DNA from 2 places in the Marinobacter nanhaiticus D15-8W genome. Region 1 is predicted to be linked to the other one. Evidence: predicted binding sites of a transcription regulator. Region 1 holds the regulator's gene; the other holds the start of a gene.
The links. Region 1 encodes LexA, which represses DNA repair genes until DNA is damaged. Its sites were predicted from a motif close to CTGTNTNNNNANACAG; they were not measured.
Positions count from the first base shown of each region.

Region 2: a site for LexA is predicted at 5,931-5,946, ahead of recA (recombinase RecA). Genes of this name have one in related genera too.

Region 1 covers NZ_AP028878.1:3,337,971-3,350,106, forward strand. Annotated here, with positions in the region: gene RE428_RS14820 (sigma-54-dependent transcriptional regulator) at 1-1,421, opposite strand, end outside; gene RE428_RS14825 (sensor histidine kinase) at 1,537-2,778, opposite strand; gene RE428_RS14830 (sigma-54 dependent transcriptional regulator) at 3,036-4,481, opposite strand; gene RE428_RS14835 (hypothetical protein) at 4,946-5,269, opposite strand; gene RE428_RS14840 (DUF1329 domain-containing protein) at 5,507-6,865, opposite strand; gene RE428_RS14845 (DUF6586 family protein) at 7,138-7,614, shown strand; gene RE428_RS14850 (hypothetical protein) at 7,730-7,990, shown strand; gene RE428_RS14855 (cell division inhibitor SulA) at 8,274-8,828, opposite strand; gene lexA (transcriptional repressor LexA) at 8,869-9,477, opposite strand; gene RE428_RS14865 (acylphosphatase) at 9,611-9,883, opposite strand; gene RE428_RS14870 (glutamine amidotransferase) at 10,089-10,808, shown strand; gene RE428_RS14875 (DUF6231 family protein) at 10,809-11,270, opposite strand; gene RE428_RS14880 (amidoligase family protein) at 11,580-12,136, shown strand, end outside.
Region 2 covers NZ_AP028878.1:3,511,812-3,523,947, reverse strand. Annotated here, with positions in the region: gene RE428_RS15690 (circularly permuted type 2 ATP-grasp protein) at 1-875, shown strand, start outside; gene RE428_RS15685 (alpha-E domain-containing protein) at 879-1,811, shown strand; gene RE428_RS15680 (circularly permuted type 2 ATP-grasp protein) at 1,847-4,327, shown strand; gene RE428_RS15675 (transglutaminase family protein) at 4,340-5,245, shown strand; gene pncC (nicotinamide-nucleotide amidase) at 5,365-5,868, shown strand; gene recA (recombinase RecA) at 6,016-7,062, shown strand; gene RE428_RS15660 (flavodoxin family protein) at 7,308-7,778, shown strand; gene RE428_RS15655 (PilZ domain-containing protein) at 7,810-8,187, opposite strand; gene RE428_RS15650 (Lon protease family protein) at 8,911-11,325, shown strand; gene RE428_RS15645 (alpha-ketoglutarate-dependent dioxygenase AlkB family protein) at 11,326-11,928, opposite strand; gene RE428_RS15640 (M23 family metallopeptidase) at 11,972-12,136, shown strand, end outside.

The DNA.
Region 1 (12,136 bases):
AGGTCGATACCGAATTCCCGCATCTGGGCCAGCTTGTAACGCAGGGTGCGAGGGCTGATACCCAATTGCTCGGCAGCCCGGTTGCGGCGGCCACGCTCGCGGCGCAACGCATCGATAATGATTCGGAACTCACGCTGCTTCAGGTCGTGCCCCAGCGAGCCGGCATCGGACTGTGACAAATCCTCCTCGGCTGCAAACGCATCCATATCCGGTACATCCGCCGCTTCCTCCGGCACGGAACGGGTCGGTGCAGGCATGGACGCGATCGATGCACGGGGCGCCAGGCCGGTGATACCCATGTCCAGGCAGAGGTCGTCTGCGACGATTTCCTGACCTTGCAACAGCACCAAGGCACGCTGGATGGCGTTATCGAGTTCCCGCACGTTGCCCGGCCAGGCGTGCTGGCGCAGAGCCTGCTCCGCATCGCGGCTGAACATGATACCGGTCAGCTTCATCTTCCGGCTGTGCTGTTTCAACAAGTGACGAGCCAGCGGCATGATGTCCCGCGGACGCTCGCGTAACGGCTGCCACTGCATGGGGAATACGCTCAGGCGGTAGTACAGGTCTTCGCGGAACTTGCCCTCGCGAACATAATCCGCCAGGTCCCGGTTGGTCGTAGCCAGCACCCGCACGTCCAACTGGATAGGCTTGCGACCACCCACACGTTCCACTTCACGCTCCTGGAGTACGCGCAGCAGCTTGGACTGGAGCCCCAGGTCCATTTCGGAAATCTCATCCAGCAGGATGGTGCCGCCGTTTGCTTGCTCGAACTTACCCGGTGACGATGCATGGGCGCCGGTGAATGAGCCTTTTTCATGGCCAAACAGAATGGCCTCGAGCATGTTCTCGGGAATCGCCGCACAGTTGATCGCCACGAACGGCTGGTCCGCGCGCGGTGAATGCTGGTGGATGTAGCGAGCCAGTACTTCCTTACCGGTACCACTCTCTCCCGAGATCATGACGGTGGAGTCGCTGGCCGCCACTTTGCGTGCCAGTTGGAACATGCGCTGGCTGACCGGGTCTTCGGCGACCGGTTCATCCTTCTGGCTGCGGGCGGGGCCGCCGACAACCCGGGTGACAGCATCGACCAGAACCTGGGGCTCGAACGGCTTTACCAGGTAATCGATAGCCCCAGCCTGCATGGCGGATACCGCATGATTGATCTGACCATAGGCGGTAATCAACATCATTGGCAGGCCCGGGTACAGCCGCTGTACTTCAGCCAGTAGTTCATGGCCGGACATGCCCGGCATATTGACGTCGCTGACAATGATATCCACTGGCGCCTCAGCCAGGCTCCGCAGGGCCTGTTCGGCAGAATCCGCCTCGCGCACCCGGAACTTGGCGAGCTCCAGTGTGGTGACCAGGGCCTCGCGCAGGTCGAGGTCGTCTTCCACGATAAGAACGGTTGATTTGGCCATGATTGCCTCCGCCATGCTCTGTCTTCTTGTGCCGACGATTTATCGTCGGGCTTCAGTTCCTGTAGCGCCCTGGGTATCGAACCTCATGGCACCGATTAAAGTGTGTTCTCGTGAATCAACTCGGCTGGGCAGCAACCAGAGGCAGCCGCAGCCTCGCCAATGCGCCGTCGGCGCCATTGGATTCCAGGGTGAACTCACCCCGGTGAGCCTTAACCACCGCCTGGACCACGGCTAGCCCCAAGCCCGTACCCTGCGACTTGGTGGTATAGAACGCTTCCAACAACTGCTCTTTATGGGAGGGCTCAAAGCCCGGACCGTTATCTCCGACAGCAATTTCCAGCTGGCCGTCCACCTCGTGCAGCCCCAGAGTCACGCGGGTTGCACCCGCTTCGAGGCTGTTACTGACCAGGTTCATGCAGGCACCCACCAGAGCGTCGCGGTTGCAATGGATCGCCCCGTCTTCGGCCTGGACATCCCACTCCAATTCGATGCCCGACTTTAGTGACAGGCCTTCGGCTGCTGATTTGAGACCTTCGGTCAGGCTCTTCAGCGGCAGTTGCTCAGCCAGACGCGTTTCGCCGCGGGCAAAGATCAGCATGTCGCGAACCTGTTGCTCAAGGTGGGTCAAACGCGACATCAGGCGGTTCGCACAGCGCTGGCGCAGTTCCTCATCGAGGTCCGGCTGGGACAGGTGACCGCCGTAGAGGATCGCCGCGGATAGCGGCGTACGGATCTGATGCGCCAGTGACGCCACCATCTTGCCCATAGCCGATAGGCGCTGGGCATGGGAAAGCTGCGCCTGAAGGCGACGGGTTTCAGTCAGGTCTGTCAGCAGGATCAGCTGTCCGGGCTCGTTCTCCATGGAACGGATCTCAATACTGACCCGACGGCCGTCGCGTAGGGAGACTTCGTGGCCGTCATCGCGACGCGGCGCGAAACAGCGGCGAATAACCTCCAGCCAGGCTTCTCCTTCGAGCGGTTCGCCCAGCAACGAAACAGCCGCCGGGTTGCACTGGCTAACCACGCCCCTGCTGTCCAGAACCACCACCCCGGCCGGCATGACGGAAAGCAGTGTTGACAGACGATCCGCCAACCTCTCTTTCTCTTCCAACTCCTGCTGACGCTGACGGGATTCCGCCGATAACTCACCGGAAAGCTGGTTAACCCGGGATTCGAGGGTGCGATAGGAATCGGTAATCTGGCGTGACATCCGGTTGAACAGGTCGAGTGCCGAATCGACGGCCGCCTCTTCATTGGACGGTGGGAACAGGGCCGTCACCTTTTCATTCGCGTCAGCAGCAGCGTTGGATGCGCGATCCGACGCGGATGAATGGATGGAATACTGCAACTGGCTCATGCCTGACCTCCGGAAGTCGACCGCAGAATGCCTCTGCGATGCCCCTGGTAAATTAACGTTGCAGGCTAATAAGCGATTGCTGTGCCAGTTTTGGATTATTCTTACTTTTCAGTAAGTAAGTAATGATAAGCGAAGGCAGCTGACAGATAACCGTCGTGAATCCGGGGTTGGCAAACTGAGGGCAAACGAGTTTTTGACGGCGGCACGTCGGGTTGAGCTTTGAGGGGGAGGCAGGCCGCCGAATGGCGGCCATGCGGTTACATATTCTCGGATTCGTCCTCGCGCAGGCCATACTTCCGCACCTTCTCGACCAGTGTGGTACGCCGGATGCGCAGCTTTTCAGCGGCTCGGGCGACGACGCCGCCGGCCTCGTCCAATGCCTGCTGAATCAATTGCTTCTCGAGATTGCCCAGGTAGTCCTTCAGATCGATCCCATTGACGGGCAGCAACGCGGGCGCGTCCAGCCCAACCAAACCGGGTACGCCTGCAGGCATCCCCACATCCTCGACCGGGCGATTCTCGTCGAAGTCGTCCACGTAACGGAACTTCTTGGGCAGTTCCTGAACCCCGATCACGCCGTAGGGATGCATGATCGCCAGGCGCTCGATCAGATTAGCCAGTTCCCGCACGTTGCCAGGCCAGTCGTGCCGGCACAGGCTCATGATTGCTGCGGAATTGAGGCGCAGGGAACCGCGCTTCTCCTTCTCCATACGCGATATCAGCTCGTTCACCAGCAGCGGGATGTCTTCGACCCGCTCGCGCAGCGCCGGCATTTCGATGGGAAAGACATTGAGCCGATAGTAAAGATCCTCGCGGAATTCTCCGGACTCGATCATGTCCTCGAGATTCTTGTGGGTCGCGGCAACGACCCGAACATCAGCCGATTGAGTGCGGTTGCTACCCACACGCTCGAATGTTTTCTCCTGCAGCACCCGCAGGATCTTGACCTGCATGTTCAGCGGCATGTCGCCGATTTCATCAAGGAACAGGGTGCCGCCTTCAGCCATCTCGAAACGTCCGACCCGGGCCGTAATCGCACCCGTGAAGGCACCTTTTTCGTGGCCAAAAAGCTCGCTTTCCAATAGCTCGGCAGGAATGGCGCCGCAGTTGACCGGCACGAACGGCTTCTGGCGTCGCGGTGAATGGTAGTGAAGATTGCGCGCCACCACTTCCTTGCCGGTGCCGGACTCGCCGGTAATCAGCACGCTGACTTCCTTGTCCGCCACCTGCCCCATCAGCTGGCGGACATGCTGAACGGTTCGGCTCGTGCCGACCAGACTGCGGAACAGCTGGATACTGCGCTGCTGACCACGCTCTCGGGAGCGGGCATACTGGTCGCGGAATACCTGGGCGCGGTAAAGGGAATCAACGAACTTGGTATAATTTAGCGGCCATTCCATTCGGGCGATGACCCGCTGGGCAAGCTCCGACTCCAGATCAGCCAGGTCCGGGTCCCCGATCATCAATACCGGCAGGCCGGCATCGACTTTATCCAGGGCTCTCACCAGACCGGGGAGATCGGCTTGGCCGCCATCCAGGATGGCAGCGGAGACGTCTTTGACGGCGTCGGCATCCATAGAGCCTACCTTGTCCGGCGACACGACGGTCGGCACCTCACCGAGGAATTCGAGGATCGTCGTCAGGTCACGACAAACATCCTGATCGCCAATCAACACCAGTATTTTATTGTTGTCGCTGGACATGCAGTCTGGATCTCCGGGTCGATAAAATGCTCCTGGGCTCGCAGTCCTGACGGCCGGTATGAAGTCCGGTTAAAGGGGCTAACCGGAGTCATACCGGGGCAGCCGACGCAAAACAGCCAACCGGATGATTCGGAGCTTTCTTAGCAAGTACTAGACTTCAGTAAGCACCACATTTTAGTGATTACCCATTTTCAGCGAGTACAAATCGTCAGTGAGTACTTATCTTCAGTCGGTACCGATTTTCAAAATAAGAGCCGGCTTCAAAATAAGTGCCGGCTTTCGATCAGTACCATTCAAAGCGAGGTACTACGCTTCAGAAAATGCACCAGCTCATAATCGAGCGTATTGTGCAGCAGATGATGCCTGAATTATGACGCGTATTTAAGACTCTGGATCGGTGACAGTCAATTTTATGACGCAATAAATTGTCAATAATCAGAATTCCGTGTCGAATCAGAGGCTCTTTAGTAACGGGATCCTCGATTCCTTACGTTGGCGTATGCATTCACCGCATTGCGATTCTGGTTGATCTCGCGCAGCCCCTTAGCCGCCTCTTCGCGAGCTTTGCTGGCGTCTTGAGAGGCCCGCTCGGTCAAGGCCTGTAAGTCAAGCAAACGTTCCTGCAAGGCACCGGAATCGGTATTGCCCTCTTTCACGTCAGCCATTGCGGCCTGGATGGCCGGTCGCACCGCCTCGGTAATCCGGTTGAGTTCAACCATATCCTCCGTTGACAGGGCGTGGCGAAAGGCATCGAGCAAAGTATCCAGGGTTTCGAGCGCCGAGGGCATGATTTCTCTCCGTTCACGTGCCAGCCTGCCATATATGAGCAGGCACTTAATGGCCACCAGTATAGCGGCTCAAAGCGCCCTCCCCACAATGCCCCGCAGATTACGCGGACGTCCCGATAACAAAAAGCCCGGCACAGAACGGGCCGGGCTTTCGAGCGGTTTCGGGCTACTGACTGCTTTCAGTTCATCCAGAACATTCAGCCCACCGAAAACGAGCACGCCGGGTTTTGCGACAGCCTAGCGCCGCGCCGAACGGCGCACCGCCGATGCGGTAAATTCGTTGCCGCGGAAGCCGGGACTGAAGTCATACGGTCCCTGACCGTCGTCCAGGCCATCCACGTAATAGCGTTCGGATCGAAGATCGTAGGTCAGCTCAAGCGTGGTCCAGAACACCGGAACGGTGTAGTAGCTGATGTTATGGGCCTCGGAAATCCGCCACAGCTTGCCGTCCTCGTCATACTCTTCCGTCGCCAGGATCTGCCAGCTGTCCTCATCCAGGTAGAACACGCGGCGGTGGTAGATATGTTCCATACCGGTTCGCAGCGTTGCCTCGACGACCCACACGCGATGTAGTTCATAGCGGGTCAGCGCCTGGTTGATGTGGCGGGACTGGATGATTTCATCCGCCGTTGCCTCGGGTTGATGCAACTTGTAGGCGTTGTACGGTACGTAGACTTCGCGCTTGCCCTTCAATTCCCAGTCGTACTGGTTGGGGGCGCCGTTATACATGTCCTTCTGGTCTACCGAGCGTAACGACGAGCTGTTGGGCAGGTCGGTGGTGTACGCCAGGTTCGGCGAGCGACGCAGACGGCGCTCGCCGGATTCATAGCGCCAGGCCAGACGGGGAGAACGCACCTGATCCAGCGTCTCGTGCACCAGGTTCAGGGTACCGGCCAGGCTCGACGGCGCCATGATGCGGGTCTTCAGGTAGAAGATCTTGTTGTCGATATCACGCAGTTGGACACCCGGCTCGCTGTAGGCGAAGAAATAATCATATTCGGTCAATACCGGGTTGAAGGAGCCGTCCACAGTTGGAGTCGCAAATGCGGAGCGAAAGGATACTTCCTCACCGCGGTAGCGCAGGATGTGATTCCAGATAGCCTCAAGGCCGTTCTGAGGCACGGGGAACGGGCTGGTGGCGATGGTATCGCGCACGCCGTTCCCATTGTCCAGCAGTGTTGCACTTACGGCGTTGTCCCGTGAACGCTCGTAAATACGCTCGGGATAGGCTGCAGTGCGGCGGGTCTTGTAGACCGGGAGGACATAGTCCGGGCCGTACTGGCGCAGCAATCGCTGGTGTCCAGCGGTCAGGTTCTCCCGATAGAGGTCCATATTCTCGGCGGAAATGACGAACAACGGTTTATCGTCCGGAAAAGGGTCCACCTCAATCTCGCCCTGGCGGTAATTTTCCGGCGGCGTAGCCGAGCCACCCGTCCACATCGGAATAGTGCCTGCCAGGTTACCTGCCCGTTCAGCGCCAATCGGCGTCAGGTCCTGATCGAGCCGTGCTGCTTCGACCTCAGATACCTTCGCATTGGCAGCAGCATGCCATGCAAGCGGTAAAAACACGGTCAGCACAAGAAAGCGATGGCGCATGATGATTCCCCTCCAGACGGCAATTTCGGAGCATTCAGCCATTGGGCATCAACGTCGCGGAAAATGCCTGAAAATTTCGAATCCGGGCGCCTATTTGCCTGATTGATGCAAAAATGACAAGAATTACTTTGTAGGAAGTTGTTAAACCCATGACGCAAATCAAGTTTCTTAACGCTACCAAATTGCCTATTTCCCACCTATGTGAAGGCGAAACCACCGCCGCTATCTGTTAGACTACGGACATAGTGTTCAAGTGAGCGATGAATTGATCTATGGCGTCTCAGTGGCCGTCTTTCACCAAGCAGCAAGTATTCCTGGCGACGACCCTGATTCGGGTCGCTGAACGTCAGGCGCAAGCCGCAGAGCGGGAAGCCGCGACCCAGGGAGCCGTAGCTTTACTAATCGAAGCGCGTACAGCATTGCTTCGTCTGGTTGCAGATATTTATCAGGTGCGTAATGCAGCGCCACGGGGATTGGACGAACTGGCCGATCTATTGGCCGGCGACCAGGCCGAGCTTAATGAGTTGCGCTCCCTGGCGGCCGACCCCGGCTCCTGGTGGCAACACATCGAGTTCATGGTTCAAGCGCAGCAGCGTCCAAGTGAGCGCAAGTCACCTGCGGAACGGGAGAACATGATTGCTGTTGCTGCAGACTCAGGGCCCGACCGGTCGGTGGCAGCTCTTCTGGAAACGGCGAAGGCGCTGAAACACTACGTCGAAATGATCCTGGAGCGTCACGATGAGTGGTAAGCCCCGAGGATGACGGCTTAATCTTTTTAACACAGCGACCTCACAGGCAAACGGAAAGCTCACAGTAGTAAACTTCTCATTCAGGCGGCCTGGCCGTCAGGAAAAGGCAGTAACTATGTCTACATCAATTCTTGAAATTGTCGAACTTCCAAATGGCGACTTTGCATTGCGTCGCGCTGATGATGAGACCGCGCCGCTGGTACGTATCTCGTTCTCGCAGGAAGCACGAGACATGATGGAAGAGCGCGACCTTGCAGTCGCCAAGGCGATGATGACCGCCGGTATCGAAGCTGTCGGCAACATAGCCCATGACCTCGACTGGGAAGAGGACGAGCCGGAGCACCAGCCGTCATCTCGCCCCAGGACCCTGCACTAACTTCCTTTCCTTATCGTGCCAAGTGCATAGGGGCAGCCCGGAACACCCAACTCCAAACGCATCCCAAGCTCCTCAGACTAAAAACGGGCGCCGAAGCGCCCGTTTTTTGTTGGCCAGCACTTATGTATCCTGCTGACCCGCTTGCAGGCTAGCTAAGCGACCGGGCCTCATAAAGCGCTCTAACCATTCCTATTTCTTTCCGAATAAGGAGAGTCTTTCAGACTGCCGTTGCTTCGGATCTGTGTCGAGCGATCATACAGTACGACGCATTCAGCCCAGCAATTCACCGCTGCCTCAGTACCACCCCGTGGCTATCGCCTTTTGCGGAAGCTGTCTGCAGCCGATCGAACGCCGCAGCCCCCAGGGCGTCCGCCGTCCACATCACCACCGCGTGGCAGGTTCCCGCGGCCAGGGCGCGTTCGGCAAGGGAAAGTGCATCATGCTGACCCGTGGAGCGCAGTACCAGGAGCTCACTGGCGATAATGCCATGCATCTGCTGCCACTTCTGCATCAGAGCCTGGGGCGGATCGATCCACGCCAACCAGCGACGCTCCTGGTTCAGTTGCGTCAGCATCGGCAGGAGCAACTGCATGTTTTCCACTTGCGCTTCCGGCAGGATGATTTCGGTAACATTACCTTCAGGCTTCTCGACCGACGAAGGTCTCGCAACATCCGCGTAATCTGGACGCGCATCGCGCCCCGCCGTGAAGGCTACGGCGCCGGTACGAGCCCCATTCAGCGCCGAATAGCGAGCGGACTGCCGGGACACAGCCTTGGTCGGCGACGCAATAGCCGCCGCATTGTATGTCAGGTTCTGGTTAAAACTGAGCTGCTCCACGAGACACCTCCAACTTCACACACGCCAGATTCTATAAAGGTCAGTGCATATCCGAGCGGCGGATCACACCAACACCGAGACCTTCGATAAACAGCTCCTGCTCGGCCAGATCGATATCAATCGGTTCGAATTCTTCGTTTTCGGGCAGGAGGTAAACATGACTGCCTTCACGCTTGAAGCGCTTGACGGTGACTTCTTCACCAACGCGAGCGACAACGACCTGCCCGTTGTGAACATCCTGGGTCCGGTGGACCGCAAGCAGGTCACCGTCGAGAATGCCGATATCTTTCATGCTCATGCCGCGCACGCGCAGCAGGTAATCGGCGGACGGCGAAAAGAACGTCGGCTGTAGAGCGCAGTAGTCGTCAATATGTTCCTGGGCGAGGATTGGGTTACCCGCAGCGACCTGCCCCACAATCGGCAATCCGGGGTCCTCCTCCTCTTCGGGTAGGCGAATGCCACGGCTGGCGCCGGGTACCATTTCTATCGCACCTTTGCGGGCCAGCGCTCGCAAATGCTCCTCTGCCGCGTTGGCAGACCTGAAGCCCAGCTCTTGGGCAATTTCCGCGCGGGTAGGCGGATAGCCCGTTTCATCCACGTAGCGCCGGATAACGTCGAGTACCTGGGTTTGTCGCGGTGTCAGCTTCATGCCGTTTACCTGTCTTTATATACAGTAACTGGAACTATATACAGTATCTTATCCAGTGTAAACCCTGCAGACAGGAGAAACAGCCAGGCCGCCGGCAAGGGCGGCCGCCGCGTTTAAAGGTTGGAACCTGATGCTATTTAACGGAAAATTCCTTGCGGGGCTTATAGGGAATGGACTCGACCTTAACTTCGTCGACACGTGCCGAAGAAGGTCCCTTGTGCAACCACTCAAGCAACCATTCGAGTGCGGATTCGTCACCGCAGGCCACGACCTCGACACGGCCGTCGGTCAGATTCTTGGCGTAGCCCGAGATGCCCTTGGTCTTGGCCTGCTCCTGCGTACTGCCGCGGAAATTAACACCCTGGACCCGACCGGAAACGAAGACTCGAATGCACTGTTCTTCCATTACGACCTCCATGAAATACGTTCGTCCTGAATACCTTACAGCCTAACGGGAACGACTTTCCCTTAAAATGCGGCCATGGTTCCATTGCCGGTACTGTCTATTCCCGTTGACTATCGCGTTCCCAGAGCCGCCCAGCCCTGGCTCCCGTTCCGTCGACAGCAAACAACATGTCCACTTGCGGCAAGCCATTTACCATCGGAGAATCATGAAGACACTCAGTATCATCAAAACTGGCACGACTTACCCGGAAATCAAGGCCGAGCATGGCGACTTCGAGGACTGGTTCATTCGCCAGCTAGGCAGGCCTGGCCTTCGGCTTGAGGTTCATGATGTTGCCAGCGGCGCCCCGCTGCCAGAGCATTCCGATGGCGTATTGGTCACCGGCTCCCCGGCCATGGTTAGCGAGCGGGCGGACTGGAGCGAGCGCACCGCTGCCTGGCTTGCACGCCGTATCGCAGGGGATTTGCCGGTTCTGGGCGTTTGCTATGGCCATCAGCTGTTGGCCCACGCCATGGGCGGAACCGCAGACTACCACCCCGACGGGCGGGAAATCGGCACATTGGATATTACATTGAACGCCGACGGCAGGACGGATTGGTTGCTGGGCGCACTACCGGACGTATTTCCGGCCCACCTGACCCATATGCAGTCCGCCGTTCGCCTGCCGCCAAACGCGACGCTACTGGCCAGTTCGAACCATGAACCCCACCAGGCTTTCCGAATTGGCCGTCGCGCGTGGGGCGTACAGTTCCACCCCGAATTCACGGCGCCCATCATGTCCGCCTATCTCAACCGGCTGGACACCGCCCTCAGGACCGAAGGCTTGCCAGTGGTCGACCTGCGCGCCGGTTTGCGTCAGACACCCGAAGCACAGGGCCTGTTGCGACGGTTTGCCGATCTGGTGGAACGGGATCTAATGCCCTGACTACCAGCGATATTTGCCCCAGTTCTCGGGATTGGCCCAGTACCTGGGGTTGTTCCAGTCGCGCGGGCGGTTATAGGTTTCAATATCGTAGGCATAAACGGTGGTGCCATCGTCCAGTGCCGAATAACGGCGGAATGCCAGCGCGATCATGTCATTGAAGGACCAGTCATCGCCTGGCGCGACACTGACCGCAACTCTCCGCGCGCCCGCATTACGCAGCCACCCCAATAGCTGTCGGGCATCATCGTGGGACAGATGCGAGAGTATATCGGTGATGAGTGCCAGGTCCGCCACACCCCTCGGTTGCTCCATGATGCCCAGCGGATTTTCCGTCAGGTCCACAAGCTCGGCACCGGAATGGTCGACCCACTCCGAGCCCACCTCGCGCGCAGCCTCGCCGGCGACGAGCAGGCGTTCGGGGCGGTATTCGCCCAGTAGCTGTTTCAGGGTGTTGGCGAGCATTGAGGGCAGTCGCTCCCGGCTGGCTCCGTTCGACTTGAACAGGTTTCAAGATATGCAGGTTCAAGTCTAGCAGGAATTAGGTGAAGCAAGCCCACTACAGACATCCGTCGGTTCGACGGGTCAGTGAACGAGCCAGACGTCCTGGCAATAAACCTGTCAGGCTTAACGACTGTTCATCGTCCCGACAAAACAGTGTGTTAAAGTGATTCGCAGTGACATCGCCCGCAAAGAGAGCGACCGGGAGCTTATCGGCCCAGGACGTTCAGCCCAATGGCGCGGGCTTCAGTGGCGGCAACGCAAGGAGCTCAAATGACGCAGGATCAGGCATGCCGGATGCCCAGCATCCGGAATACCTCGGAAGGCAAGGAGCGCCGGGTTGGCGTGGAGGTGGAGATCTCTGGCCTGACCTACGAAAACCTGGTAGCGCTCGCGGCCCAGCTCCTTAAGGGCAAGGCCAGGCTCGATTCCCGCTATGTAACCAGGATCGAAACGCCCTCAGGCGACTACACCATCGAGCTGGACTCCGATCCAATCAAGGATCTGGACCTCCGGGACGAGCGTTTACCGGAGACCATCCGGGAACTGGGCGGACACGCGATGGAGGTGATCGATGCCGCCGCCGAGCGTATCGTGCCGCTGGAGATTATTACGCCGCCGCTCCCCCTATCCGAGTTGGAAACCGTCGAGTACCTCTGCGACAAGTTGCGGGAAGCGGGTGCGCTGGGTAGCCGGGAAGCTCTAATCTATGCCTTTGGCCTGCAGCTCAATCCGGAGTTACCGGACCTCGAACCGGCCACGTTGGTTAACTATTTCCGCGCCTTTGCTGGCCTCTACGACTGGCTCAAGGCCCGTCACCAACTCGATAT
Region 2 (12,136 bases), 170 kb from region 1:
TGTTTGCCGAAACCACGATCGGCCCGGTGGATGAATATCCGGTTCGATTGTGGGACATGCTGGCTTCCCTTTCGCCCCGGGACGACGTCACGCCGCGCATCGTGGTGCTTACGCCGGGTATCTACAACTCCGCCTATTTCGAGCACAGCTTCCTGGCCCAGCAGATGGGGTGCCTGCTGGTGGAAAATCACGACCTTTATGTCGAGGACGACAAGGTGTTCGTCAAAACTCTGCGTGGGCCGGAGCAGGTAGACGTGATCTACCGTCGGATCGATGACACCTTCATCGATCCCAAGGTCTTCCGCAAGGACTCGGCGCTTGGGGTCCCTGGACTGATTGGCGCCTGGCGTGCCGGCAACGTAGCCATCGCCAATGCACCGGGCTCGGGCGTGGCGGACGACAAGGTAATCTATGCCTTCGTGCCCTCCATTATTCGCTACTACCTGAAACAGGATCCGCTGATCGAGAACGTGCCGACTTTCCTGTGCATGGACGAGAAGGAGCGTGATCACGTGCTGGCGAACCTGGATAAACTCGTGGTTAAACCTGCCAACGAGTCCGGTGGCTACGGCATCCTGATCGGGCCGCGGGCGACCGAAGAAGAGCGCGCACGTTGCGCGGCAGCTATCCGCGAGAACCCGCGCAACTTCATTGCCCAACCGACCCTGAACCTGTCTACGGCGCCCACCCTGTGTGAAGAAGGCGTATTGGAGCCGCGCCATCTGGATCTGCGGCCATTCATCCTGCAGGGGGAGAAGCTTTACTGCACCAACGGCGGCCTGAGCCGCGTGGCGTTGCGTCGGGGCTCCCTGGTGGTGAATTCCTCTCAGGGCGGCGGCAGTAAGGACACCTGGATCATCAATCACGGGAGCTGAGTCATGCTGGCAAGAGTTGCAGAAAACGTCTATTGGATGGGCCGCTATCTCGAGCGCATGGACGACACGGCCCGCCTGATCAATGCCACCACCCACATGCTCATCGATTCCCACGAGGACACCCGCATGAGCTGGCCGGTGCTGATCGATGTGCTGGGGGAAGAGGCCGGCGGTTTTGTCCAGGAGGGCAGCTCCAGCGAATTGGGGGTGATGCATTACCTGATCGTCGCCGAGGACAGCAACGCGTCGATCCGCCATTCCTGTGCCCAGGTGCGCACCAATGCCCGCTGCGTTCGCGAGGTTATTCCCAGGGATTTCTGGGAAGAGATCAATTCCCTCAACCTGTTCGTGCAGTCCGAATGCAAACTGGCCTCCAGCCGGGCCAAACGCTACAACCTCATGGCGCAGGTTATTCGCCGCTGCCAGGCGGTGGTGGGCGTAATGGACGGCACCATGCTGCGGGACGAGACCTACCAACTGTTCAATATCGGCCGCCACCTTGAGCGAGCGGACATGACCACCCGCATTATGGATGTGCTGATCCTGCAGCAGTTGGCGCCCACATCGAGCCCGCAGAGTCGTCGGCATTTCCAGTGGAGTTCGCTGCTCAGTGCGCTGGGTGCGACGGAATCCTATCGTCGCTATTTTGCCCAGGAAGAGGGTGAGACGGATGTAATAGATTTCCTGCTGACCTACGGCCCATTCCCGCGTTCGGTCATCTATTGTATGGAGAAGATCGAATGGGAAGTTCGTGACCTGCCCAACAAGAAGGATGTGCTAAAAACTACTGCGAAGATTCGGAAAGCGCTAGACTCTGATCCGCTGAATACGCTTTCGACGCTGGAGTTGCATGGCCTGATCGATACCGTTCAGGCGGGACTTATCGATCTGCATGGTGCCCTGGTCCAGCAAGCGCTTCACGCGCCGGCAGCCTAGCGGAAGCTCGACGACCATAAAAACAAGGTTCATCCATGACTCGACTCGACGCGCGCCTGTCGCTGGAGGACATCAGGCAGTCTTACCAGTGCCCGTCACGGGCCATGGATGAATGGTTGCCCCGGGCCGAAGATTCAGGTTGGTCCCAGGTGCTCGGCTGGTTGATGGAGCAGGGCGGCGATGTGCTCGGCGCGCTGTCCTCCGACCTGCAGCATCAGTTGCGTGAACATGGCGCTACCTTCGATCCCCAGCACCAGCAGAACCGCACCCTCGACCTGATTCCCTGGCTGTTCGATCTCGAAGAATGGGAAACCGTCGAAGCCGGCCTGGCCCAGCGTCGGCGCTTGCTATCCGCGGTGTTACGGGATCTCTACGGGCCGCAGAAATTGCTCCAGGACGGCATTCTGCCGCCGGAACTCATCTATAGCAATGCAAGCTTCCTGTTACCCTGCCACGGCTTGCTGCCAGACGATATGGACTGGCTGGTGATGCTTGGCTGCGATATGGGACGCGATGCCCAGGGGCGTATGACCGTCTATGGTGATTGCTCCCAGGCGCCTGGCGGGCTCGGCTATGTCCTCGAGAATCGGGTAGCCATCAACCAGGTCGTCCCGGAACTGACCCAACGATTCGACAAACGCCACCTAGCCAACTTCTTCAAGGATCTGCAACGCGCCCTGGTGCCCCAGATTCCCTACGCCAGTGAACCTCTGATCGGCCTCATGACCCGCAACTACCGGGACGGGCAATATTTCGAACATGCCTTCCTGGCCAACTACCTGGACCTGGCGTTGGTCCATGGCGCGGATTTGATGTTCCGCGAGGGACGCATCTGGCTGAAGACCCTGAGCGGCTTGCAGCCGGTGGACGCCTTGCTCCGTTACATGCCGGACTACCTTAGCGATCCATTGGAGCTGGACAGCGATATTGCGGGTAGTCCGGGCCTGCTGCAGACCATTCGGCAGGGTAATTTGCTGTGCTGCAACCCGCCGGGCAGCGCACTGGTCGACGGCGGCGCGTTGCTCCCTTACATGGAGACCCTGTGTCGCCATCTGCTGGATGAGTCGTTGATCCTGCCTTCGGTCGAAGCCTATTGGTGTGGCGATCCGGAGCAGCGCCAGATAGTGTTGGACGAGTTGATCGATATGGTCATCCATGACCTGGAAAAGCCAGGCAAGCTGATCACCTATGCCAATGCCAGTCGCCGCGAGCGGGAGGGGCTGGCGGACCGTATTGCCGAGGAACCCCAGCGGTTCGTGGCACGCCGTATCCTGCCGTTGAGTACGTTACCGGTATGGCAGAAGCGGGAAGTGCAGGCCCGCAATGTCGCCCTGCGTAGTTTCGTCCTGCGTCACGCTGAAGGCGACAAGATCCTCCCGGGCGGGCTGGCCCGCTGCCACGAACAGTCGTTGCAACTGCAGTTAGGTCTTGGCACAAAATTCATGGCCAAGGATGTCTGGCTACAGAGTCCGGACGATAGCCCTATCAGTCTGCTACACAACACGATGACCAGCGTGAGGCTATCGCGAAAGACCGGCTTGCTGCCCAGTCGTGTGGCGGATCACCTCTTCTGGCTCGGGCGGTACAGCGAACGGCTGAACCTGGCCTGCCGTGCCATGCGTGCATCCCTGCCCCTCGTCAGCACCCTGTCCCGAAATGAGCAGGTGCCGACCCTGACCCCGTTGGTTGAATTCGCCTGCACCATCAATGGCGGTGTGTTCATGCCCACGGAGTTTATGGAGGAGTTGACCCACCAGTTGACCGGGCTCTTCCTCTATGAGCGCAAGGACGGCCTGTTGGCGGTATTGCAGGCGCTGATCATGAACGCCCAGTCCGTGCGTGAATACTTCAGTGAAGACACCTGGTATGTGCTCGAACGGCTACAAAGTGCCTTGAACCAGTTTCCGGCCCGGGGTTCCACCTCGCGTATGGATCGGGCATTGGATGAAATCATTCTGCTCCAGTCCGCGATCTACGGACTTAACAACGAAACCATGAGCCGTACCCAGACCCTGCGATTCATGGATATTGGCCAGCACATCGAGCGCGCCCAGCAGACCACCGCGTTGCTGCACAAGGTTTTCGTGAAGTATCCGCGCCCACCGGCGGCGCTGATGGAAGCGGTGCTGCGTATGGCGGACACTTTAATGACGTACCGCCGGCGCTACCGCACGGAGCTGCATCCGGTGGCCATCATCGACCTGCTGTTGCTGGACGAAGGCACGCCGCGTTCGGTGGGCTACCAATGCGCCCGTCTCAAACGGCAGGTGAATCTGCTGCCGGAGCGTGATTCCACGCTCACTGGCCTGAACGCGGAGCAGCGCTTGATGGTTGAGTTGGTTTCCACTCTGCAACTGGTCGACCTGGAAGCACTGATCAGCGAATCCGGCGAACCCTCGCCACAGTTGGACGAACTGCTCACGCGCATCAACAACCTGCTGAGCAAGCTGTCCGAGGCGATCACGCTGGCATACTTCAACCACGCGGATATTCCGCGTCCGATCGACGATGTGTGAGGTGCCTGCGCAATGAAATACCGCATCACCCACATTACCCGCTACAAGTACGAGCAGGACATCGCAAACAGCTATAACCGGGGGTGTTTATTACCCCGCGGCCTGCTGTACCAGAAGATCGAGTCCAGTCGGCTGTCGGTGACGCCGAATCCGAGCAGTCTCTACAATCACCCGGATTTTTTCGGCAATCTTTATACCTTCTTTCACGTCAATACCGTCCACAGGAAGATGAGTGTCAAAGTCACCAGTCAGGTGGACGTAATGCCTCGAGGGTTGTCGGACGCCCCTGCCCGGTCGATGCCTTGGGAAGAAGCGCTGAAAACCCTCGACCAGAGCCGGGATCGGCTTGGGTTGCAGGCCCGCATGCTTCGCGTCGGCACGCGCATGGCGCCGACTGATGAGGTCATGGCCGACTTTGCACGCGGCATCTTCGAACCGGGTTTGCCGTTGCTGGAAGGCGCCCGACGGTTGACCCATCGGATTTTCAGCGAGTTTACCTATGACCCGGGTTTTACAACCCTCGCGACGCCGGTGCACACGGTGCTTAAGGAGCGACGGGGTGTTTGCCAGGACTTCGCCCATGTGGCGATCAGCGCGCTGCGTTCTCTGGGAATTCCGGCCTGCTATGTCAGCGGTTACCTGGAAACCATACCGCCGCCGGGACGGGAACGTCTGGTCGGCGCCGATGCCTCCCATGCCTGGTTCAGCGTCTACGATCCGTCATTGGGCTGGGTGGATTTCGATCCCACCAATGATCTAATGCCTGACGAGCGTCATATCACCATTGCCTTTGGTCGGGATTACGCCGATGTGGTGCCGCTCAAAGGTCTGATGAGTGGCGGCGGCGCCCACGATCTTAAGGTCGAAGTGGACGTTATGCCGCTCGATCACCTGGCAGCAAAAATTACCTCATCCTGAAATCGGCCGCATATCAAAGCCCTGACCGGTTGCCTCCTAAAATCCATGTCCGTTGGGGGTGGACGGCAGCGATCCAGGCATTAAGAATGTGGCTTTCTCATATCCGGGGAGGCTATTCCATGTCGATTTCCGATGATGTCCTCGAAGAGGCTGCTGTCGCGCTCGGTGACCTGTTGCGAGAGCGTGGGTTGATGATAACCACCGCGGAAAGCTGCACGGGCGGTTGGGTAGCGAAGGCCTTGACGGACCGGGCCGGCAGTTCGGACTATGTGCACAGTGGTCTGGTGACCTACTCGAACGAAGCCAAGCGCGTCCTGCTGGAAGTGACTGACAAGTCCCTGACCGAGCATGGGGCGGTGAGCGAACCGGTAGTTCGGGAGATGGTGGCGGGCGCGCTGGCTGCGACCGGTGCGCAAGTAGCTGTGTCCATCAGCGGTGTGGCGGGTCCGGGGGGCGGTTCCGACGAGAAGCCGGTCGGCACTGTCTGGTTCGCCTGGGGCCGCTCGCCGGCCGATACCGAAAGTGTGGTCGAACACTTTTCCGGCGACCGCGACGCCATCCGTCGCCAGGCTGTCCTGTTCGCCCTGCAGGGCGTACGGGGTTTCCTGCAGGAGCAGGGCTAGTCTCTCTATTTCGATAGCATGGGACATGGCACTTGGCCTGTTTCCAACGTTATGTTTTAATACTGTTCAAATATACAGTTCACCCGGTGCGGCCGGGTTTATGGATCATGCCGCCAGGCGGCACATCAAGACGAGGTTTTCGCAGCGATGGAAGACAACCGTAAGAAGGCGTTGGGCGCGGCACTGAGCCAGATCGAGCGTCAATTCGGCAAGGGCGCCGTGATGAAGATGGGTGATCAGCCCCGTGAAGCCATCCCGGCGGTCTCCACCGGTTCACTGGGCCTGGACGTGGCCCTGGGTATTGGCGGCCTGCCATACGGTCGGATCGTGGAAATCTACGGACCGGAGAGTTCCGGCAAAACCACGCTGACCCTGCAGGTCATCGCCGAAGCCCAGAAGGCCGGCAAGACCTGTGCCTTCGTCGATGCGGAGCACGCACTGGATCCGGTCTACGCCGAAAAGCTGGGCGTGGACGTGGATGAGCTGTTGGTCTCCCAGCCTGACACCGGTGAACAGGCTCTGGAAATCGCCGACATGTTGGTTCGTTCCAATGCCATCGACGTGATCATCGTCGACTCCGTTGCGGCACTGACGCCAAAGGCGGAAATCGAAGGCGAGATGGGCGATTCCCATGTGGGGCTGCAGGCACGCCTGATGTCCCAGGCCCTGCGTAAGTTGACCGGTAACGTCAAGCACGCCAACTGCCTGATGGTCTTCATCAACCAGATTCGGATGAAGATTGGCGTCATGTTCGGCAGCCCCGAAACCACGACCGGTGGTAACGCACTGAAGTTCTATTCCTCGGTTCGCCTGGACATCCGTCGCATCGGCGCCGTGAAGGAAGGCGATGAAGTGGTGGGTAACGAAACCCGGGTCAAAGTGGTCAAGAACAAGGTCTCCCCGCCGTTCAAGCAGGCTGAATTCCAGATCATGTACGGTAAGGGTATCTACCACATGGCGGAAGTGGTCGATCTAGGTGTGAAGGAAGGCTTCGTCGACAAGTCCGGCGCATGGTACAGCTATAACGGCGACAAGATCGGCCAGGGCAAGGCGAATGCCTGCAAGTTCCTGGAAGAGAATCCGGAAATGGCCACGGAAATCGAAGCCAAGATCCGCGAAAAGCTGATGCCGAAACCGGAAAGCAAGGACAAGGAAGCCAAGGCCCCGGCAGAAGCCAGTGGCGAGTTGCTCTAAAGTCGACGTATAGGGTTGTTTTCGAAAGAGCCGGTTCCGAAAGGAGCCGGCTCTTTTTTCGTTTTATGCCTTACGGCACGGCGTAGTCCAAGGTTAATTGTGAAGGGAGGTATTCCGGTTGAAGCATCAAATAGCCGCATACAATGCTCTAGCACGTAACGTATGCCCGCTCGGCACTTGTCACTACCCCTAACCAAATGCAGAGTAAAGGACTCCTTCTGAACGAGAGCTGGAGTTCGCACTGAATGGAAGCCCGCAAACGCCTACTGATTGTCGCCCACGTACCATCGCCGAATACCCGTAAGCTGCTAGAGGCGGTCGAGCGCGGCGCCCGCAATCCCGATATCGAGGCGGTGGACGTAAAGGTGATGGCGCCGTTGGATGCTGGCCCTGAGGATGTATTGGCGTGCGATGCGATTATCCTCGGGACCACCGAGAACCTGGGGTATATGAGCGGCGCGCTCAAGGATTTCTTCGACCGCAGTTATTACCCATGCCTGGAGAAAACCCAGGGATTGCCATTTGCGTTCTATATCCGTGCCGGCCATGACGGCACCGGGACCCATCGGGCCATCGAATCTATCACAACCGGCTTGCGCTGGCGTCTGGCCTGCGATCCTGTGCTATGTCGCGGCGAGTATCAGAATGCATTTGAAGAACAATGTGAGGAGCTGGGGATGTATGTCGCGGCCAGCCTGGATGCCGGTCTGTTTTGAGGGCGCCCTGTAACCGGGAATTAGGCGCTAGCTAGCCGGCCAGCCGATTGTAGAAGCCCTCGATACGCGAGAGTGCGTTGTCCACGGCGCGCGAGTAACTGTGGCGATTCCGGCAATAGCTGAATTGGATACCGAGCCGATAGCCCGCCTGGTAGGAATGGCAGTCGACAATACGCGCGGCTACGTGTGATTCGGAAATGTACTTGCCCGAGAAATCCAGCAGGAGTCGTGTGCCGGCATCCATCGGGCGCGGTGAGAGAACGGCCAGGCCGTAACGATTGATATCCAGGCAGGTGACTGGCAGGCGGTTTTTCTCCCGTCCGAAAAAGCCTCGCTCCCTGAGCCGGACCTGCAGGCAATGCGCCTCGTAGCGGTTCTTGATACGGCGGTCTCCAGTGTCTTTGGTCATAACCCCGGTTTCCACTCTTGTCATTGTTATGGGCGACGATCGTAAGCTCAGCCAGATAGTTGCATGTGCGCTTTATCTGTCTGGAGCTTTCATTTTAGGAGGCCGTGGGCAGGCTGAAAAATGATCGGGGCGACAAGTGTGACAAATGTCTCAAAAGCTGATGTGGCCCTTAAACTGGCCTTTTATGCCATCGGAACGCTCAAACTGACGTGTCGAGTCGTTCTCCCCGCCGATCTTCTGCGGCTATCGGTTGCGCGTTGTGAGGATGCAGGAGGCTGGGACTTCGACGGGTCGATCGTTTACGGCGGTCCTTGCCTTCGAAGGGTTGCTGTTGCCGCCGACGGTCCGGCCTGACGCGACGGTCCATCACTCGTTTGGTCGGCGTTGCGGGTGCTTCAGGGGTTTCCGGTGTGCGTTGCGGGCTTGCTGCCTTCTTGCGGTCTAGCGTGCTAAGACTGTAAGGCGATGAGCGTGATATTTCCATATAAGGTCACCTTGTAAACCTGCGCAGTCAAAGGGCCGACCGTAACTTCCTCTATGCGGGCCACCCATCTAAAAACATCGCAACCGCTCTGGGTTGAGGATCATTTCATGGTTTAACGGCAAAATCGCGCAAAACTTAAGCGTTCATGGATTACAAAATGGTTAACACACGACAGGGGCGTCGACACCTTCTACAATGCCCTGTTATTGCATTTTTACTTCCAGAAACAGGATGGCGCCTTGAAGTCACTGCCTCTAAACCAGCTTTACCGCACGTGCGATACCAAAGACTTTTCGTTCAGAACGACCCGCCAACTGGAGCCCCTTGAGGAAATAGTCGGCCAGCACCGAGCGCAGGAAGCGGTGCGTTTTGCGTTGGCAATGCCGCACGGTGGCTACAACGTGTATGCGGTTGGGCGTAATGGTCTCGGTAAGCTCACCATGATGCTGCGTTACCTGAAGCACCACGCGGACAAGGAATACAAGAGCTACGACTGGTGCTACGTCGCCAATTTCGAGGAACCCCGCTCGCCAAGGGTGTTACGCCTGCCCGCCGGTGAAGGTCAGGTCCTGAAGCAGGACATGGATCGCCTGATGATCCGTCTGACCCAGGTAATCCCGCAGACCTTCGAGGGCGATGCGTTCCTGGAACGGGCGGAGCAGTTGAAGAACGAATACACCCGTAAGCAGGAAGATGCCCTGGAAAAGGTGGCCCGACAGGCCAAGCGCAAGAAGGTCAGCCTGACCGTGTCGACCCCGGGCGGCTATCGGCTCGTGGCGATGAACGGAGAGGAACCTCACACGCAGGAAACCTTTGCCGCCCTCACCGAAGAACAGCGCCAGACCTTCGAGGACGAGATCAACAAGCTGGAGAAAAAGCTGCGGGCGGCGCTTCGCAAGATCGCCGAATTGGAGCAAGAGTACACCGATAAGCAACAGGCCCTGAACGAAGAGACATTGGAAAGCCTGACCGGCCACCAGTTTGACGAATTGGTGGCCAAGTACACGGTTTACCCGGAAGTCGTCGACTACCTGGAAGCTGTGCGCAAGGATCTGGGCGATAACCTGGATATCTTCCTCGAGGACGGCGACGAGCAGGCGGCTATCGCCTATGCGGCGCTGGATCGCAAGATGCCCCGGCGCTACCAGATCAACCTCCTGGTGCATCACAAGGATCAGGACGTGCCGGTGATCGTCGAAGACAACCCGACGTACCACAACCTGTTCGGGTACGTGGAAAACGTTACCTTCAAGGGTTCGGTCTTCACAGACTTCTCCCTGATCCGGCCGGGCAGCCTGCACAAGGCCAACGGCGGTTATTTGCTGATGGACGCGATCAAGGTGCTCGAGCAGCCGTTCGTCTGGGACGGCCTCAAGCGCGCTTTGCGTTCGCGGTCATTGCAGATCAACTCCCTGGAGCGGGAATTGACCCTGTCCGGCACGATTTCGCTGGAGCCGGAGCCGATCCCGCTCAATGTCAAGATCGTGCTGTTCGGCGACAGGGAAACCTGGATGCTGCTGCAGGAATATGATCCCGAATTCTCCGAGTTATTCCGGATCACCGCGGACTTCGAGAACGAAATGCACCGCACGCCAGAGAGCGAACAGCAATACGCCAAGTTCATCGCCAGCGTGGTGGTGGACAAGAACCTGCTGCATTGTGACCGCAAAGCCGTGGCGCGGGTGATCGAATACAGTTCGCGCATCGCCGACCATCAGGAGCGCCTGTCGCTGCACGCGGCTGATATCGCCAATCTGCTGCGGGAGTCGGATTACTGGGCCCGGCAGGCCGGCGCCAGGATGATCCAGGCCACCCATGTGGAGCAGGCCCTGAACAGCGCCCGCTATCGCAGCAGCCGCATCCGCGACCAGTATTTCGATTCCATCCGCGACGGCACCACGTTGGTGTCTACCACTGGCGAACGGGTCGGCCAGGTTAATGCATTGTCGGTCCTGTCGGCCGGCGGTTACGAGTTCGGCATGCCCAACCGGATCACGGCCACTTGCTACTACGGCGATGGCGACGTCATCGACATCGAGCGGGACGTGAAACTGGGCGGCAATATCCATTCGAAGGGCGTCATGATCCTCACCTCCTGGCTCGCTTCCCGGTTTGCCGTTACCGACCCGATGCATCTGTCCGCAAGCCTGACGTTCGAGCAGAACTATGGCGAGGTGGACGGTGACAGCGCCTCCCTGGCCGAGCTTTGTGCGCTGGTCTCAGCCTTGTCCGGTCGAGGGGTGCGACAGGATCTGGCCATTACGGGTTCGGTCAACCAGTTCGGTGAAGTCCAGCCGGTGGGTGGAGTCAATGAGAAGATCGAAGGATTCTTCCAGACCTGCCAGCTCAAGGGGCTGACCGGTACCCAGGGCGTGATCCTGCCCGCGTCGAACGTCCAGAACCTGATGCTCGATTCCGAGATCCTGGCGGCGGTTCGTCAGCGCAAATTTTCGGTCTACGCGGTCGACACCGCGGAAGAAGCGATCGGGCTGCTACTCGGCAAAGCCGCCGGTAAGGCATCGGCCAAGGGACGTTACCCGACGAACACTATCTTCGGTGCGATCCAGAAACGCCTGGAAAAGATGCGGGATCAGGAACGTCAGGAGCCGTCCAGCGACAAGCATCGGCAGGAGCAGCCCGGGCACGCGACCTGATCAGCGAGCAATCCTGCGGAACGTCAGGTTGAAGCGGTGGCCCGTTTGCTTTCGTGTTTTTGGCAGCTGGTGCTGGTAATGAGACTGTAATCCCTTCGGCATGATCAGCACGCTATTGTGGGGAAGGGGAATGGAGCGGTAGAGCCGGCTTTCGCCCGTGCGGCGGAACTGGAACACCCGCTCCGCCCCCAACGATAACGAAGCGATCACTGGCTCCAATCCTAATTCCGGCTCGCTGTCGCTGTGCCAGCCCATGCTGTCCTGCCCATTGCGGTACCAATTGCAGAGAACGCTGTTGAACTGTTCGTTAGCCAGGTTGTTGATCAACGGCAGCACTGGCTGAAGGACTTCTGCCCAGGGCTCGGGCGTCATATCATGGCCTGAGTACCGGTAGTGAGCGTCCGGATCTCCCATCCAACACTGTAGTCGTGGCGAGAATCGCCATTTGCCGTAGAGATGAAGGCGCGCCTGGTACCAGGGCAGGGCCTGAGGTAGCGCTTTCAACAGATTATCCGCCATCGTTTGGGGCAGGGCTTGCCTGATCACCACGGGCTGGAACGGCGGAAGATCAAAAAAGGCTTCGTTTTCAACGGTAAAGCGCATGGAATTTTCCGTTGTAATAGGGACAATCGGAGCAGGAAAGGCTATGGTTACACGATACAGGATTCATTATTGGCTCGCCGGCTTCATGCTTCTTGCCGCCGGTGTGATCGCCGGGGGTGAGGTCGCCGCTGAGCCGGCCACCCTGAAGGGTAAGCTCGTCCCGGGTAGCCTGGTCTACGGCCAGGTCGCACCCGGTAGTCGCCTCTGG